DNA from 3 places in the Paenibacillus sp. QJM3NY_38 genome. Region 1 is predicted to be linked to each of the others. Evidence: riboswitches for the same ligand, from Rfam matches in the RefSeq annotation. Region 1 holds a riboswitch; each other region holds the start of a gene.
The links. Region 1 has a riboswitch for ZMP and ZTP ahead of purT (phosphoribosylglycinamide formyltransferase 2). Riboswitches for the same ligand answer to the same signal wherever they lie in the genome.

Region 2: it holds a riboswitch for ZMP and ZTP, as region 1 does, so the genes downstream of both, rpiB (ribose 5-phosphate isomerase B) here and purT (phosphoribosylglycinamide formyltransferase 2) in region 1, are expected to answer to the same signal.
Region 3: it holds a riboswitch for ZMP and ZTP, as region 1 does, so the genes downstream of both, AC0VZ8_RS19960 (bifunctional 5,10-methylenetetrahydrofolate dehydrogenase/5,10-methenyltetrahydrofolate cyclohydrolase) here and purT (phosphoribosylglycinamide formyltransferase 2) in region 1, are expected to answer to the same signal.

The regions. Positions count from the first base shown of each region.
Region 1 covers NZ_CM149665.1:4,165,010-4,167,210, reverse strand. The annotation lists gene AC0VZ8_RS19105 (LysR family transcriptional regulator) at 1-655, shown strand, start outside; ZMP/ZTP riboswitch at 719-799, shown strand; gene purT (phosphoribosylglycinamide formyltransferase 2) at 884-2,044, shown strand.
Region 2 covers NZ_CM149665.1:6,789,366-6,791,566, forward strand. The annotation lists gene AC0VZ8_RS31580 (serine hydroxymethyltransferase) at 1-73, opposite strand, end outside; gene AC0VZ8_RS31585 (TIGR01440 family protein) at 165-749, opposite strand; gene rpiB (ribose 5-phosphate isomerase B) at 831-1,295, opposite strand; ZMP/ZTP riboswitch at 1,410-1,491, opposite strand; gene AC0VZ8_RS31595 (low molecular weight protein arginine phosphatase) at 1,583-2,170, opposite strand.
Region 3 covers NZ_CM149665.1:4,343,254-4,345,454, forward strand. The annotation lists gene AC0VZ8_RS19960 (bifunctional 5,10-methylenetetrahydrofolate dehydrogenase/5,10-methenyltetrahydrofolate cyclohydrolase) at 1-787, opposite strand, end outside; ZMP/ZTP riboswitch at 852-931, opposite strand; gene AC0VZ8_RS19965 (permease) at 1,089-2,099, shown strand; gene AC0VZ8_RS19970 (TIGR03943 family putative permease subunit) at 2,197-2,201, shown strand, end outside.

The sequences.
Region 1 (2,201 bases):
GTTCCAGCAGTCGAAGGAAAAGCTGACCAAGCAAGGTGGAGGCACCTTATCGATCGGAACGATAGATTCGCTGGCCGCTTATTTTCTTCCGTCCGTCATTCACAAGCTGAAACAAAAGCATGAGGATCTTGTCATCCGCTTACAACCGGATCGTGAAGATAGCATCATCAGTAAGGTGAGAGAGGGCGAGTATGATCTCGGTCTTATTTTGGATAAAAAACCGGAGGATTCCTCCTTGAATTGGATCCCCATTCGGGAGGAGCCCCTCCTGCTGATTGCCCATCCGGATCATCCCCTTCATGTTGAACCCGTCATAGAGCTAGAACACCTGGCAGATGCCGAATGGATTATGCCCGAGGATAGCTGTAATTACCGCATGATGTTGGAAAAGGCGCTGCGTGCCAGTGGAGTTCCAATGCGAATAGGCCTGGAATTGGGCAATCCAGAGGCGATTAAGAGATATGTGATGTCCGGTACTGGCATCTCATTATTGCCACGGATGGTAGCAGAGGAGGAAATCAGGCGCGGTGAGCTTGCGATTCTTTCCTTTGCCCATTCTGACATTCAACTGGACATTCAGTTGGTAATCCATCCCAAGAAGTGGCTTTCGCAATCGCTGAAGGATGCTATCGATATGCTGAAGTCTAAATCCTAATGTCGCCTTACGGTGATATTGCAATTAACGGGAAGATTAAGTATGATTTAAATAACAATGTATAGGTTTATGTGTAACTGGCGTAGCATGGGGGACCATGAGGGAGCACATAGATGACGACGGCCGTACGCCTGGGCAGAGGTAAGGGAAGCTTATTTCCCTTACCTCTTTATTATTTTCTGCTTTTTTTATAAGTCTCTGAAACTACGAAAAGGGGATCAAACAACGATGTTAAAAACGAAGAAAATACTGCTGCTAGGATCGGGAGAACTGGGAAAAGAAGTCGTGATTGAGGCGCAGAGACTGGGTGTTGAAACCGTAGCAGTCGATCGTTATGCCGATGCTCCGGCCATGCATGTTGCCGATCACAGCCATGTCATCGATATGCTGGATGGGGAGAAATTACGTACAATCATTGAGCTGGAGAAGCCGGACCTGATCGTACCCGAAATCGAGGCGCTGGCTACTTCGGAGCTGGTTAGGCTGGAGGAAGAGGGGTACCGGGTTATTCCAACTGCCAGAGCTGCGAAGCTTACGATGGATCGTGAAGGGATTCGTCGGTTAGCTTCCGAAGAATTGGGGCTGCCTACTGCGGACTATCGATTTGCCGATACTTATGAGGAGTTTAAACGGGCTGTCCTGGACATGGGTTTTCCGTGCGTAATTAAACCGCTGATGAGTTCCTCAGGCAAAGGCCAGAGTGTATGCCGCTGCGAAGGGGATATCGAGTCCTGCTGGAACATCGCGATGGAAGGCGGCCGCGTGCAGAATGGCAGAGTGATCATTGAGGAATTCATTACGTTCCAGTCAGAGATCACGCTTCTGACCGTTCGCTCCGTCAATGGAACAAGCTTCTGTGCGCCAATCGGTCATATTCAGGAGAGCGGGGATTATATCGAATCCTGGCAGCCGCACAACATGTCCGATAAGCAAATGGAGGACGCTAAATATATTGCAAGGACGATTACCGACGAGCTTGGCGGATATGGATTGTTTGGTATTGAATTGTTCCTTGCTGCGGATAAAGTGTATTTTAGCGAGGTGTCTCCGCGACCGCATGATACCGGCTTGGTTACGCTGGTGACGCAAAATTTATCTGAATTCGCGCTTCACGTCCGTGCCATTCTTGGTTTTCCAATCCCGGAGATCGAATTAATAACGCCAGGAGCCAGCCGTCCGCTGAAAGCTGCCCGAGAGCTGGAGGACTACACAATTACCGGTGCCGAGCAAGCACTGGCTGTTCCGAATACGCAGCTGCGCATTTTTGGGAAACCGGTGACCAAGGTTGGAAGACGGGTCGCAGTTGCGTTGTCAACCGCCGGCACAGTAGAGGAAGCGCGTTCGCGTGCGAAGCAGGCTTTGGATGAGCTTGCTATTGAGGAAGCCTAATCATTACCGATTCTTAGGGTGGTGCATCCATAATCTCATGAAAAAAGATCAACCGATTTACCGGTTGATCTTTTTTTCATTGAAATGATTTCGCGGATCAAAATCTGGTATGAACCGTTCTGACCATAGTGACTTAGTTTTGTTAGTCGTTTTGATG
Region 2 (2,201 bases), 2.6 Mb from region 1:
TGCGTTGACGCTTCAGCTCCAAATCCATCGCTTCCAATACAGCCGGGTCACTCTTCCGCAAATGTTCCATCATGTTCATATCCTCCCATAATCCATCGTTATTTTTTCTTGCAAACTTAAAAACTACAAGTAGTCATCATTGAAAAAGCGAGTTCTCATTCGAATCAATCGCACAGCGTGGAATCATCCCTCTGCTCGAGTCGGTACACCGCACGTTCTCCGCCGATCAGCTTGGGGCGGGTATAAGCCGCAGTTACGCGCGCCTCCCCGATATAACGCTCGGTCGGCCGGAACGGAACCGCCACTCTCCGCAAATGCATGCCGATCAGCGTCTCGCCGATATCGACACCCGCATGGGCTTCAATCGATTCCGCAAGGCAGGGCTCCTTCATGCTGCGGTAAGCTGCAGAAGCCATCGACCCGCCCGCACCCGGAATGGGAACTGCCGCCACTTCCGTCAAGCCCAGCCGCTCGAGCAGCTCGCGTTCCATGACAAGCGCACGGTTCAGATGCTCACAGCATTGATAGGCCACCGCGAAACCGAATTCCGCTTGAACCGCGGCAATGCCCTGGAGAAGCCGCTGCGCCGTTTCAAGAGCGCCGCCCGTACCGATTCGGCGTCCAACCACTTCACTGGTGCTGGCTCCGATGACCAGCACTTTACCCGGGCCTAAATCGGCCGCTTCGGCCAGTTCGCGGACAATACGCGCTGTCTGTTCGTTCAAGGAAACCTTGGAGATATCCGTCATGTCACAGTCCTCCCGATGATTTTTTCACAGAAGATGCTTCAATCCCATATCACGATAGCCGCAGCTGTATTACGCGTTCACTTATCGCGATTCATTCTTCAGGTAACGCTCCTCGATGGCCTTGATCTTGTTCACGCGGCCGACATGGCGCTCGCCATGACTGAAATCCGTCGTCAGCCATGCGCTGACGATTTCGGCAGCAAGTCCGGGACCGACGACACGCTCACCCAGCGCAATCACGTTGCTGTCGTTATGCTCGCGCGTCGCTTTAGCTGAGAACACATCATGTGTCAGCGCGCAGCGAATGCCCGGCACCTTGTTGGCCGCAATGCTCATGCCGATCCCCGTACCGCAGATCAGAATGCCGCGGTCCGCTTCACCCGAGACGACCTTCTCGCACACCGGAAGGGCATAATCGGGATAATCCACGGAATCGGAACAGCCGCAGCCCAGATCCTCCACCTCGTGGCCAAGACCCCGAATGACTTCCATTATTTCCTCTTTCAGACGAATGCCGGCATGATCCGTACCCAATGCAATTTTCATCTATGAAAAACCCCCTCGTATGTTCGCTTTTGCGTTTTAGCTTGTTTCATTATAACCCAAATCGGGCGCAAAAGACGAAAAAAGAGCAGTCGGCGCACGTATTGTGCTCCAAATGCTCTTTGCCCAGGCGACCGGCCGTATATTCCGATGCTCCATCGTGGTTTCATCCACTTCGTCGCCAGTTACACCGGATCATTTGTTTTTCACCTTCATCTTAAAGCAATACCCTGCGAAAGGCAAGTGGCTTTTTAGCCCAATGCAAGGCTTCATATCTCTAAAGGCAAGGCTTAGTTATACCGATCCGCTTCCAGCTTGTCCAAAAGACGGAACAACGCCGTCCGTATCTCTGCGGCCGTGGCTTCATATTCCTCCCGCGAGCCTCCGAAAGGGTCGGAGATATCGAAGCTCGGGATGCGCTGGCGCAGCTCGATCAGACGCTCCCGGTCACGGTCGCTGACATCGTGGCCCAGAGATCTGGCCAGCTCAAGCGCTGCATACAGACTATCCTGCTCCCGCAGATCGTCCAGCACCCGGCGGTCATCCTCAACAAACTCTTTCAGCGTGTGCATCTTGTCTGCGGCGTGCGGGAACTGCCTTATAGCATACTGCTTATGCGACTGGGTCAGTGTCAGAATCAGGTCCGCCCATTCTACAAGGTTCGCGGTCAACGGCTTGGACACCAAGCGATCCTGGATATCCTGGTCTCGCAGGATGGATTCCGCATGATGGGACACCGGCATTCCATCCACGGCCGAGACACCGGCGGACTTCGTTTCCAGCGGAATGCCCCGTTGTTTGGCAAGCTTGCGCAGCATGCCTTCCGCCATTGGACTGCGGCAGGTATTTCCCGTGCAGACAAACAATATATTTTTCACGGTCCGTTCCTCCCGTTCGTAGGTTCTTTGG
Region 3 (2,201 bases), 180 kb from region 1:
CGGGGCCGACACCTGCCGGTACCGGTGTAATCGCAGATGCCACCTTCGCGCAGGCTTCATAATCGCAGTCGCCGATATTCCCTTTATTGTAGCCGGCATCCAATACAACGGCACCCGGCTTAATCCAGCTCCCTTGAATGAAATTAGGTTTGCCTACGGCCGCAACCACGATATCCGCCTGGGACACAAGCTCCCCGAGGTTCTTCGTTCTCGAGTGGCAGATCGTAACGGTAGCATTGCGATTGAGCAGCATCATCGATACCGGCTTACCCAGAATCGGACTGCGTCCGACCACCACGGCATGCTTCCCTTCGATCGGCAGGTCATAATAATCCATAATCGCAATAATCGCGGCAGGCGTACAAGACGGATAATCGGCAAAACCAAACGCATTTTGCGAGAAACCGAGCGTGGTTACTCCATCCACGTCTTTTTCAATGGCAATGGCATCAAAAGCCGCCCGTTCATCGATATGATGCGGCACCGGATGCTGCAGCAGAATACCGTGGACATTCGGATCCTCGTTCAGCTCTTGTATCGCGGCGATCAGCTCCTCGGTCGAGGTCGATGTCTCCAGCACCACTTTCTTGGATATGATACCAAGCCGCTCGCAAGCATTTCCCTTCATCCGCACATAGGTCGCAGAAGCAGGATCATCGCCAACTAGAATCGTTGCCAGACAAGGCGTTATCTCGTGCTGCTTCAATTCCTGTACCTTCACCGCCAGCTTTGCCTTAATATCATCGGATACCTTTTTTCCATCCAAAATTACGGGTTCCTTACTCATGCTAATCCGCTCCTTCGCCATTGTATTAAAAACATAAAGAGGCAAGGCGACTGATCGTCTCCTTACCTCTTGCCCAGGCGTACGGCATATGATCCTATGTGCTCCCTCTTGGTACCCCAAGCTACGCCAGTAACACACAGATAACTTTTTTTAAATATACCACGACTTTGGACTTCGCGCTACCGGTCATGAAGTTCACGTATTAAATCGTAATCCTTTTGATTAATTTGCAAGAATCTAGTATGTTGCCGATGGTACAAGCATAGAATGTCTTAAGAACAATTCGCTCCAGGAGGCCTGAATGAAATATCCGGTAATCTTCAAAATGCTGCCCTTCATGATTCCGCTTGTCTTCGTGATACCGGTCTTGACGATATGGCTGCAGAACGATACAAGTCTAATATCTAGCCGTGACATACAGCAGGTAAAAACGGTTTTTACGGGCATTTTCCTTGAGGCGCTTCCATTTGTGCTGCTTGGAGTGCTGCTGTCGTCCCTTCTTCAGCTGTTCGTTAAAGAACAGTGGGTGCGTCGGATCACGCCCAAAAATCCGGTCATCGGCGTCCTGTTCGCTTCCATGCTGGGGATCGTGTTTCCCATCTGTGAATGCGGGATGATCCCGGTCGTCCGAAGGCTGATGCTTAAGGGGATGCCTGCCTACATCGCTGTAACCTTTATTCTCAGCGGACCTATCCTGAACCCCCTTGTGTTCGCTGCGACGATCATGGCCTTCCGTTCGCATCCCGAAGTGACGATCGGCCGGATGGGACTGGCTTTTGCAGTCGCGGTAACGGTAGGTTTGCTTGTCTATGTTTTTTCAAGGAACAACCCGCTCAAGCGTTCCTTACAAGAGTTTTCCGAACAAGATTCCGCCGCTGGTGAACGCAAACTGCACGAGCATCCCAAAACCTGGAGAAGCCTGTTTGTCCACGCCGGAGACGAATTGATCGAAATGGGCAAATACCTGGTTCTTGGCGCATTCCTGACAGCCTGCATCCAATCCTTCATTCCTAGAGAAGAGCTGCTGGCATTGGGGAACGGTCCCACCGCTTCTTACCTGTTCATGATGGGGTTTGCTTTCATTCTATCCCTCTGCTCGACTTCGGATGCATTTGTGGCATCGGCGTTCACGCACACCTTCACCGTAGGTCCACTCGTATCCTTCCTCGTGCTCGGCCCGATGCTGGATTTCAAAAGCTTGCTCATGCTGTCGGCTACCTTCAAGACTAAATTCGTCATCGGTTTAAGCCTGCTGGTGATGACGCTTGTCTTCATCGGCTCTGTAGCCGTCAACGCTCTTTTGGGTGGATAGCTGCCTAAGGATGAAAGATTGATGAAAAACCAAACGAGATTGCCGGGACCGTTTAGGATCATCAGGTATCCGCTTGAGATTGGAGGTGATTGGGAGGATGAA